DNA from 2 places in the Streptomyces sp. NEAU-W12 genome. Region 2 is predicted to be linked to the other one. Evidence: riboswitches for the same ligand, from Rfam matches in the RefSeq annotation. Region 2 holds a riboswitch; the other holds the start of a gene.
What was found. A riboswitch is a leader RNA that binds a small molecule or an ion and turns the genes downstream of it on or off. The one in region 2 is predicted to bind thiamine pyrophosphate.
Positions count from the first base shown of each region.

Region 1: another riboswitch for thiamine pyrophosphate. It lies ahead of thiC (phosphomethylpyrimidine synthase ThiC); the one in region 2 lies ahead of ORI94_RS10005 (thiamine ABC transporter substrate-binding protein).

Region 1 is NZ_JAPJDM010000001.1:278,893-284,300, forward strand. It holds gene ORI94_RS01235 (SsgA family sporulation/cell division regulator) at 1-204, shown strand, start outside; gene ORI94_RS01240 (YibE/F family protein) at 341-2,077, opposite strand; TPP riboswitch at 2,150-2,340, shown strand; gene thiC (phosphomethylpyrimidine synthase ThiC) at 2,333-4,162, shown strand; gene ORI94_RS01250 (VWA domain-containing protein) at 4,261-5,408, shown strand, end outside.
Region 2 is NZ_JAPJDM010000006.1:220,656-226,063, forward strand. It holds gene ORI94_RS09995 (phosphatidate cytidylyltransferase) at 1-984, shown strand, start outside; gene rlmN (23S rRNA (adenine(2503)-C(2))-methyltransferase RlmN) at 1,142-2,248, shown strand; TPP riboswitch at 2,297-2,402, shown strand; gene ORI94_RS10005 (thiamine ABC transporter substrate-binding protein) at 2,484-3,587, shown strand; gene ORI94_RS10010 (ABC transporter permease) at 3,563-5,251, shown strand; gene ORI94_RS10015 (ABC transporter ATP-binding protein) at 5,252-5,408, shown strand, end outside.

The sequences.
Region 1 (5,408 bases), on a different contig from region 2:
CCCGACGCCCTGGGCGAGGTGCTGATCCGGCTTCAGGTCGGCGGCGACCACGCACTGTTCCGCTCGTCGACGGCGCCGCTCGTGGCCTTCCTCGACCGCACCGACAAGTTGGTGCCGCTGGGCCAGGAGGGGGCGCTCGCCGACTTCGACGCCCATCTCGACGACGCGCTGGACCGCATTCTGGCGGAGCAGAGCGCCGGGTGAAGCGTTCTGCCACCGGTCACCCGCTGCGGACTGGCCGGCCCGTAGCGGGTGACCGGTGGCCGACTGTCGGAAGGCGGGTCGCCGAGGGAAGGACCGGGGGCGGCCACGAGCGGACGGCGTGATCCGGCGCAGCGGATCAGCGCTTGCGGCGCCTGCCCCGCCCCCCGCCGCGTGCCGGAGCCGCCCGGACGCCCTCTTCGGCCGCCTGTGCCGTCGGACGATCGGCCGAGACCACCAGGGCGGCCAGCGCCGTGGTGACCGGCACCGAGGCGACCAGACCGATCGATCCGATCAGCGTACGCACGATCTCCTCCGCCACCAGCTCGCTGTTGGCGACGGTCCCCACACTGCTCTGTGCGATGGAGAACAGCAGCAGCAAGGGCAGCGCGGCGCCCGCGTAGGCGAGGACCAGGGTGTTGACGACGGACGCGATGTGGTCGCGGCCGATACGGATGCCCGCGCGGTACAGCCCGCGCCGGCCCATCGACGGGTTGGCCTCGTGCAGTTCCCAGACGGCCGACGTCTGTGTGACCGTCACGTCGTCCAGCACACCGAGCGATCCGATGATGACGCCGGCCAGCAGTAGACCGCTCATGTCGATGTCGGGGTAGAGACCGTGGATCAGCCCGGTGTTGTCGTCGGTGTCGCCGGTCAGCGCTGCCCAGCTGATGAAGACCGAGCCCAGAACGCCGATCAGCAGCAACGAGATCAGCGTTCCGAGCACTGCCACGGAGGTGCGTGCCGACAGTCCGTGGCAGAGGTACAGGGCTTGCAGCATGATGGCGCTCGCCCCCACCACCGCCACGACCAGGGGGTTCGATCCCTGCAGGATCGCGGGCAGGATGAAGAAGTTCAGCACCAGGAAGCTGACCGCCAGTGCGATCAGCGCCATCACACCGCGCAGCCGTCCGACGACCACTACGGCGACCGCGAAGATGCCGGCGAGCAGGGCCAGCGGCACGCGCCGGTTCACGTCGGCGACCGAGTACTGGAGGTCCTCGGGCGCGGAGGGTTCGTAGGCGACCACGACCTCCTGCCCCTCGCTCAGCTGCCGTGACTGGTCCGGCTGCACGATCTCGGTGAAGGTGCGGCCTGCATCGTCGCCGGTGTCGACCCGGATCGTCGCCTTCTTGCACGTGCCGTCCGCCTGCTGCTGTGCGGAGGACCCCTCGGCCGTCGAGGTGTCGCCGGTCGGGACGCCTCCGGACGCGTTGACGGACGAACAGCTCACCTCGTCCACCTCGGTGACCGTGGCCTGCTGCGTCTGCCGGTCGAAGCCGACGCCGGTGCGTTCGTGGCCGGGTGCGCCGCCCGGCCACAGCACCGCGAGACCGATCAGCACCGCAGCGCCGAACGGGATGAGGACTGCCGCGATGACCTTGCGCAGGTGCTTCGAAACAGGGGCAGCCGGTCCGTGGCTGTGACTGTGCCCATGGCCGTGCCCGCCATCGGAGCCCGGACTGTGCTGGCGTCCGCCGTCGCCCGGAGGTGGACCGCTGTACCCGCCGCCCGGGCGGGGGCCGCCCCCGGAGTTCGAGCCATGCCCGCGGCCCCCACCACCGGGGTCCGGGCTGTGCCCGTGGCCAGGACCGTGATCCTGGCCACGGGCACGACCCTGCCCTTGCCCTCCTTGCCCTTGCCCCGGCCCATGGCCCGGGTCCTCGCCGGGCAGGCGGTTCTGCGCCACCGGTGCCTCGCCGGAACCGTGTCCATGCCCGAACCAGTCTCCGGAGCCGGGGCCGTCTTTCTGACCGTCCCCATGGTTCAGGCCGTGGTCGGAGGCGGGCTCTCTGCCGCGGTCGCCGCCGATTCGGGCGCCGGAGCCGCGGGGTGGTTCGGGCGGCGGGTACGGGGGAGGTTGCGTCGAGGTCACCGCCCGATCATCGCAAGAACAACGAGGGCCCTCTGTTCACCGCGCCAGAATTCCCGCTAGCGTGGAGCCACCTTTTGTACGCGCGGGAGCTCGGAGCACCGGGCTGAGAGGACGCTGACCTTCGTTCCAGGGACGTTTCACATGAAACATCACCGTTGTCCGAGTGATGTTTCACACGGAACGCCGACGGACGGAAGCCGCTGCGTCGACCGCTGAACCTGTTACCGGGTAATGCCGGCGTAGGGAGTAGGTCTCATGACCAACAAGGACGCACGCACGCCTGTCTCCGCCCAGGACCCGACGGAAGCGTCGGTTCAGGAGGAGGCAGGGAAGTCCATCGGCTGGCACAAGGCGTACATCGAGGGCACACGCCCCGATCTGCGGGTGCCGGTCCGTCAGGTGCACCTCACCAACGGGCAGTCGGTCACGCTGTACGACACATCGGGCCCGTACACCGACCCCCTGGTCGACACCGATGTGCGCAGAGGGCTGGCCCCGCTGCGGGAGAACTGGATCATTGGGCGTGGCGACACCGAGGAGTACGCGGGGCGTCCGGTCCGCCCCGAGGACGACGGGATCAAGCACACCTCGCCGCGCGGTGGGCTGCGCAATCTCGACGCGGTGTTCCCCGGTCGGCCCCGTCAGCCACGCCGGGGTCGGCCGGGCGGGCCGGTCACACAGTTGGCGTACGCACGCCGCGGCGAGGTCACGCCCGAGATGGAGTACGTGGCCATCCGGGAAAACGTGTCGCCGGAGGTCGTGCGGGAGGAGATCGCGGCAGGCCGTGCGGTGCTGCCCGCCAATGTCAACCACCCGGAGATCGAGCCGATGATCATCGGCAAGCGGTTCCTGGTGAAGGTCAACGCCAACATCGGCAACTCCGCGGTGACCTCCTCCATCGAGGAAGAGGTGGAGAAGATGACCTGGGCGACCCGATGGGGTGCCGACACGGTCATGGACCTGTCCACCGGCCGCAACATCCACACCACCCGGGAGTGGGTGCTGCGCAACTCCCCCGTCCCCATCGGCACAGTGCCGCTTTACCAGGCGCTGGAGAAGGTCGACGGCAGGGCCGAGGAACTGACCTGGGAGATCTACAAGGACACGGTCGTCGAACAGGCTGAACAGGGCGTGGACTACATGACGGTCCACGCGGGCGTACGGCTGGCGTATGTCCCGCTCACCGCCCACCGCAAGACGGGCATCGTCTCGCGCGGCGGCTCGATCATGGCGGCATGGTGCCTGGCGCACCACAAGGAGTCTTTCCTGTACGAGAACTTCGAGGAACTCTGCGAGATCCTCGCGGCGTACGACGTCACCTACTCGCTCGGTGACGGTCTCCGGCCGGGCTCGATCGCCGACGCCAACGACGAGGCCCAGTTCGCGGAGTTGCGCACCCTCGGGGAACTCAACCGGGTCGCCAGGCGTTTGAACGTGCAGACCATGATCGAGGGCCCGGGGCATGTCCCGATGCACAAGATCAAGGAGAACATCGAACTTCAGCAGGAGATCTGCGATGAAGCCCCGTTCTATACGCTCGGCCCGCTGACCACGGACATCGCGCCCGCGTACGACCACATCACCTCCGGTATCGGTGCGGCGATGATCGCATGGTGGGGTACGGCGATGCTCTGCTACGTCACGCCCAAGGAGCACCTGGGCCTGCCCAACCGCGACGACGTCAAGACGGGTGTCATCACCTACAAGATCGCCGCCCATGCCGCCGACCTGGCCAAGGGGCATCCAGGGGCCCAGGAGTGGGACGACGCCCTGTCCGACGCGCGCTTCGAGTTCCGGTGGGAGGACCAGTTCAACCTGGCTCTCGACCCGGACACGGCACGCGAGTTCCACGACGAGACCCTTCCGGCGGAGCCCGCGAAGACGGCGCACTTCTGCTCGATGTGCGGGCCGAAGTTCTGCTCCATGAAGATCAGCCGGAGCATCACGGAGCGGTTCGGAGGGATCTCGGCGGAGGGTGCGTCGGCCGAGGGCGCGTCGGCCGAGGAGATCGCCGAGGGGATGCTGCGGAAGTCGAAGGAGTTCGCAGAGGCAGGAAACCGCGTGTATCTGCCGTTGACGGACTGAGACGTACTGAACGGACAAACGGACCGGAAGAACGAGGGGGCGGGCCGTTCGGGCCCGCCCCTCTCTTCCCGGAAGGACGGGTCGGCAGACTGGATGCCATGACAGCGAGATCAATGAGCAAAGGGTCCAACCTCTCCGTCGACGCCCGGGCGGTGCACGTCGAGATCGCTTGGACGGCCGGGGCCGGTGTGCCCGACATCGACGCGTCGGCTCTGCTGCTCACGGAGGCCGGGCGGGTGCGGGACGACGGCGACTTCGTCTTCTACAACCAGCCGCAGCACACCTCCGACGCCGTGACGCACCTGGGGAAGCGGAATGCCGCCGGCGCCGCGACCGACACGATCGAGGTGGACCTGAGCCTGCTGGAACCGGCCGTCGATCGGGTCGTGCTGTGCGCGTCGTCCGACGGCGGGACGTTCGGCCAGGTGCCGGGACTGGTACTCAGGCTGCTCGACGCCGGTGCGGGGGCCGAGATCGCCCGGTTCGACATGGCGGCCGCGACGGAGACCGCGTTCATCGGGGGCGAGCTGTACCGGCGCCAGGGAAAGTGGAAGTTCCGCGCGGTGGGGCAGGGGTACGCCTCGGGGCTCGCCGGGCTGGCCACCGACTTCGGTATCACCGTGGACGACGCTTCCCCGGCGTCAGCGGCCTCCACGACCGCTGACGGCTCCACCACGGTACCCGGCGCTACGACACCCTCTGCCGCGCCCGCGGTGCCGTCTGCGGCACCCACCACCCCGCTCCCACCCCGGCCCCCGGTCGCGCCCACCGCCTCCGCCCCGGGGCCCTCTGCCCCGCCCTCCGTGCCGTCGGCCGTTCCTTCGGCCGCTCCGCTCCTCACCAAGGGTGAGGAGCGGTTGCCGGTGGACATGCGCAAGCGGCTGTCACTGCGCAAGGAACAGGTGGCAGTCAGTCTGCGTAAGCACGGGGCCGCCGGAGTCACCGCGCGCGTCGTCCTCGTACTGGACGCCTCCGGTTCCATGTCCTTCCTGTACTCCAAGGGAGTGGTGGCGGACGTCGTCGAACGTATGGCCGCGGTCGCCGCGCAACTGGACGACGACGGTGAGATGCAGGCCTGGACGTTCGCATCGAACCCGGCGCGGCTGCCGGACCTGCTCCTGGGCGAGCTGCCCGAATGGCTCCGGCTGCACGTACGGGTGGGAGAGATGAGTCTCTTCCGGCGCGGGCGGAAGAAAGGGCTGGACCCGAGCCAGGTCGACATGCGAGAGGTCGGCATCCAGAACGA
Region 2 (5,408 bases):
CCCGAACACGGCGGTGGCCAGGACGTGGACCAGGGGATCGCTCGGCTGAGCGGCCCCCTGGTCCGAGACGAGACGACGCGGGCGCGCCCCCACCCCGGGGAGATGCCGCACCATCCGCAGAATCCGGAGTCCATGTCCGACGCCCCGCAGCCGGTGCCCCCACCGCAGAAGAAGACCGCGGGGCGTGATCTGGGTGCCGCGATAGGCGTCGGCGTCGGCCTCTGTGCGCTGGTCGTGGTCTCGCTGTTCATCGTGAAGGCCGTCTTCGTCGGCGTTGTCGCCGTCGCCATAGTGGTGGGCCTGCGGGAGCTGACGAAGCGGCTCGAGGAGCGCAAGGGCATCAGGGCACCGTTCGTGCCGCTCGCGGTCGGCGGGGCGGCCATGATCGTCTCCGGGTACGTCTGGGGCAGCGACGGCGCCTGGATCGCCGTGGCGCTCACCGCGCTGGCGGTGCTGGTCGGGCGGATGGCCCAGCCGCCCGAGAACTACCTCAGGGATGTCACGGCGGGGGTCTTCGCCGCGTTCTACGTGCCGTTCCTGGCGACCTTCGTGTCGATGATGCTGGCTGCGGACGACGGGCCCTGGCGGGTGCTGACGTTCATAGTGATCACGGTCGTCGCCGACACCGGTGCGTACGCCGTCGGCTGGCGTTTCGGCACGCACAAGCTCGCCCCGCGCATCAGCCCCGGAAAGACCCGCGAGGGCCTGCTGGGCGCGGTCGGGTTCGCCATGGCGGCGGGCGCGCTGTGCATGCAGTTCCTGATCGACGAGGGCACCTGGTGGCAGGGGCTGCTGCTCGGCCTCGCGGTCTCGGTCAGCGCCACCCTCGGCGACCTGGGCGAGTCCATGATCAAGCGGGACCTCGGCATCAAGGACATGGGCACACTGCTCCCGGGGCACGGCGGCATCATGGACCGGCTGGACTCGCTGCTGCCGACGGCGCCGGTGGTGTGGTTGCTGCTGGTGGTGTTCGTCGGGAGCTGACCCGACCGGCCCGGCACCTCTTCGAGCCCCCGCGTCCCGCCGGACGCGGGGGCTCGCGCCGTCCCGGAGAGGTCTCCGGGGGCCGTTCCGGGCGGCCCCGGAGGCCTGCGGCCGGTCCGCGCGGTCACCCCGATGGATCTGCGACACTGGTACAGCCATGCCTAAGCCCGGAGAACTGACCTTTGTCGCGCCGCGCGGATCCAAGAAGCCGCCGCGGCACCTTGCCGACCTCACGCCCGCCGAGCGCAAGGAGGCGGTCGCAGCGGCCGGTGAGAAGCCGTTCCGGGCGAAGCAGCTCTCGCAGCACTACTTCGCGCGGTACGCGCACGATCCGGAGCAGTGGACCGACATTCCCGCCGGAGCCCGGGCCAAGCTGCAGGAGGCGCTGCTTCCGGAGCTGATGTCGGTGGTCCGGCATCTGTCCACCGACCAGGGCACCACCCGCAAGACGCTGTGGAAGCTCTTCGACGGGACCCTGGTCGAGTCGGTGCTCATGCGCTACCCGGACAGGGTGACGATGTGCATCAGCTCGCAGGCGGGCTGCGGCATGAACTGCCCGTTCTGCGCGACCGGGCAGGCCGGTCTCGACCGGAACCTGTCCACCGCGGAGATCGTGCACCAGATCGTGGACGGGATGCGGTCGCTGCGGGACGGGGAGGTCCCCGGTGGGCCGGCGCGGCTGAGCAACATCGTCTTCATGGGGATGGGCGAGCCGCTCGCCAACTACAACCGGGTCGTCGGAGCCATCCGCCGTCTGACCGACCCCGAGCCGGACGGTCTCGGCCTGTCCCAGCGCGGGATCACCGTGTCGACGGTCGGACTCGTGCCGGCGATCAACCGGTTCTCCGACGAGGGCTTCAAGTGCCGCCTCGCCATCTCCCTGCACGCCCCCGACGACGAACTGCGCGACACCCTCGTCCCCGTGAACACGCGGTGGAACGTGCGTGAGGTGCTCGACTCCGGGTTCGAGTACGCGGCCAGGTCCGGGCGGCGGCTGTCCATCGAGTACGCGCTGATCCGGGACATCAACGACCAGGCGTGGCGCGGTGACCGGCTCGGGCGGCTGCTGAAGGGCAGGCCCGTGCACGTCAACCTCATCCCGCTCAACCCGACGCCCGGCTCCAAGTGGACCGCCTCGCGGCCCGAGGACGAGAAGGCGTTCGTGGACGCGATCGCCTCGCACGGTGTGCCGGTGACGATCCGGGACACCCGTGGACAGGAGATCGACGGGGCCTGCGGTCAGCTCGCCGCGAGCGAGCGGTAACCTGACCGGCGCAGGAACAACAACTTCATACCGGGCCATCACACGTTCATATTCCGACAGGGGAGCGCCACAGCGCTGAGAGTGCGGCACCGGCCGCAGACCCTCCGAACCTCGCCCAGGTCATTCTGGGTAGGGAGATCGGTCATCACTCGAGCTGTTGCGCCCTGCCCGGGGCACCTGCGGGGGCCCCGGGCAGGGCCGCGTCTCTTCCTGGTCACCCCAGGAGGAAATACCGGTGAACATCACCAAGAAGGTCACGAGCCTGGCCGTCGGGCTCGGTCTGGTCACGCTGTCCGCCTGCGCTTCTTCGTCCGACGGGTCGGACGGATCCGGCGGCGACGGCCGGAGCGGCGGCGGTTCGAAGACCGTCACGCTCGTCAGCCACGACTCGTGGGCCGCGTCCAAGGACGTCGTCGCCGCCTTCGAGAAGGAGACCGGCTACCGGCTGAGGGTCCTGGAGGACGGCGACGCCGGACAGGCCGTCAACAAGGCGATCCTGACCAAGGACAACCCCCAGGGAGACGTCTTCTTCGGCGTCGACAACACCCTGCTGTCCCGCGCCCTCGACAACGGGCTGTTCCAGCCGTACGAGGCGAGGGAATCCGACGCCGTCCTTCCCGAGTACCGGGTCGACGAGGACAAGCACCGGGTCACGCCCGTCGACACCGGTGACGTCTGCGTCAACTACGACAAGGCGTGGTTCGAGGAGCGCGACCTGGCCCCGCCGCGGACCTTCGACGACCTGGCCGAGCCCGAGTACAAGGACCTGCTCGTCACGTCGAACGCCTCCACCTCCTCGCCCGGACTCGGCTTCGTCCTCGGCACCGTCGCCGAGTACGGCGACGAGAACTGGCAGGGCTACTGGAAGAAGCTCAAGGCCAACGGCGTCAAGGTGGTCGACGGCTGGGAGCAGGCCTACAACGAGGAGTTCTCCGGCTCGGCCGGCGGCAAGCAGGCCGGGGGCGACCGGCCGCTGGTGGTGTCCTACGCCTCCTCGCCCCCCGCCGAGGTGATCTACGCCGACCCGAAGCCGAAGAACGCGCCGACCGGTGTCGCCGACGGCACCTGCTTCCGCCAGGTCGAGTACGCGGGGCTGCTGAGCAACGCGCGCAACCCCGAGGGCGGCAAGGCGCTGCTCGACTTCCTGGTCGGCAAGAGGTTCCAGGAGGACATGCCGCTCAACATGTTCGTCTACCCGGTGCGGGAAACCGCCCAGGTGCCCGAGGAGTTCGCGGAGTTCGGACCGCAGGCCGAGAACCCCGAGACCATGGACCCGGCGAGGATCGCCGACCACCGCGACCAGTGGATCAAGTCGTGGACCTCGCTCGTACTGAAGTGAGACGGGCCGAGGCGGGCCGGGCCGCGGCGAGGTGGCGCGGGGCCGCGGCGCGGCTCGGCCTGATGGCCGTGCCCGTCGCGTTCTTCGCCGTCTTCTTCGCCCATCCCGTCGCCGCGATCGTCGCGCGCGGGCTGAAGGCCGACGGGGTCTGGCAGCCCGGGCGGATCGGGGAGGTGCTGGCGCAGTCCGACGTCCGGCAGGTGCTGTGGTTCACCACCTGGCAGGCACTGGTCTCCACCGCCCTCACCCTCCTGGTCGCCCTGCCCGGCGCGTACGTCTTCGCCCGCTTCGACTTCCCCGGCAAGCAGCTCCTGCGGGCCGTGGTCACCGTCCCGTTCGTGCTGCCGACGGTCGTCGTCGGTACGGCGTTCATGGCGCTCGTGGGGCGCGGCGGGCTTCTCGACGAACTGTGGGGTCTGCGGCTGGACACCACCGTGTGGGCGATCCTGCTCGCGCACGTCTTCTTCAACTACGCCGTCGTCGTACGGACCGTCGGCGGACTGTGGGGCCAGCTCGACCCGCGGCAGGAGGAGGCCGCGCGGATGCTCGGCGCCTCCCGGCTCACGGCCTGGCGGACCGTCACGCTGCCCGCGCTGGCCCCCGCCGTGGCCGCCGCCGCGCTGATGGTCTTCCTGTTCACCTTCACCTCCTTCGGCGTGGTGCAGATCCTCGGCGGACCCACCTTCGCCACCCTCGAAGTGGAGATCTACCGGCAGACGTCGGAGATCTTCGACCTGTCCACCGCCGCCGTCCTGACGATGATCCAGTTCGTCGCGGTGGGCGCGGTCCTCGCCCTGCACGCCTGGACCGTACGACGGCGGGAGACCGCGCTGCGACTGGTGGACGCCTCCCACACCGCGCGCCGGCCGCGCGGCGCAGGGCAGTGGGCGCTGCTCGCCGGGGTCGTCGCGACCGCCGCCGTGCTGCTGCTCCTGCCGCTCGCGGTGCTGGTGGAACGGTCCTTCGGTGACGCCGGCCTCGGCCACTACCGGGCACTGACCCACGACGACGGGGGCGTGTTCCTGGTCGCGCCGATCGAGGCGGTCGGCAACTCCCTGCGCTACGCGGTCGTGGCCACCGCCATCGCCGTGGCGATCGGAACCCTGGCGTCCGTCGCGCTCACCAGGCGGGACGCGGGACGGCTGGTGCGGGGCTTCGACGCCCTGCTGATGCTGCCGCTGGGGGTGTCCGCGGTGACCGTCGGCTTCGGGTTCCTGATCGCCCTCGACGAGCCGCCGCTGGACCTGCGCTCCTCCTGGATCCTGGTGCCGCTCGCGCAGGCGCTGGTCGGCGTCCCCTTCGTCGTACGGACCATGCTGCCCGTGCTGCGGGCCGTGGACGTGCGGCTGCGGGAGGCGGCGGCGGTGCTCGGGGCGACGCCGTGGCGGGTGTGGCGGGAGGTGGACCTGCCGATGGTACGGCGGGCCGTGCTCGTCGCGGCCGGGTTCGCCTTCGCGGTGTCGCTGGGGGAGTTCGGGGCGACGGTGTTCATCGCGCGGCCGGACAGTCCGACGCTGCCGGTGGCCGTGGCACGGCTGCTGGGGAGGCCGGGGGAGCTCAACTACGGGCAGGCGATGGCCCTGTCGACGATTCTGATGATCGTGTGCGCGGTGGCGCTGCTGCTCCTCGAGCGGCTGCGGACCGACCGGTCCGGGGAGTTCTAGATGCTGTTGGGTCTCGAGGGTGCCACCGTCCGCTTCGCCGGGCGGGCGGTGCTGGACGGCGTGGATCTCCAGGTCGCCGAGCACGAGATCGTCTGCGTGCTCGGGCCGAGCGGCAGCGGCAAGTCCACGCTGCTGCGGGCGGTGGCCGGGCTGCAGC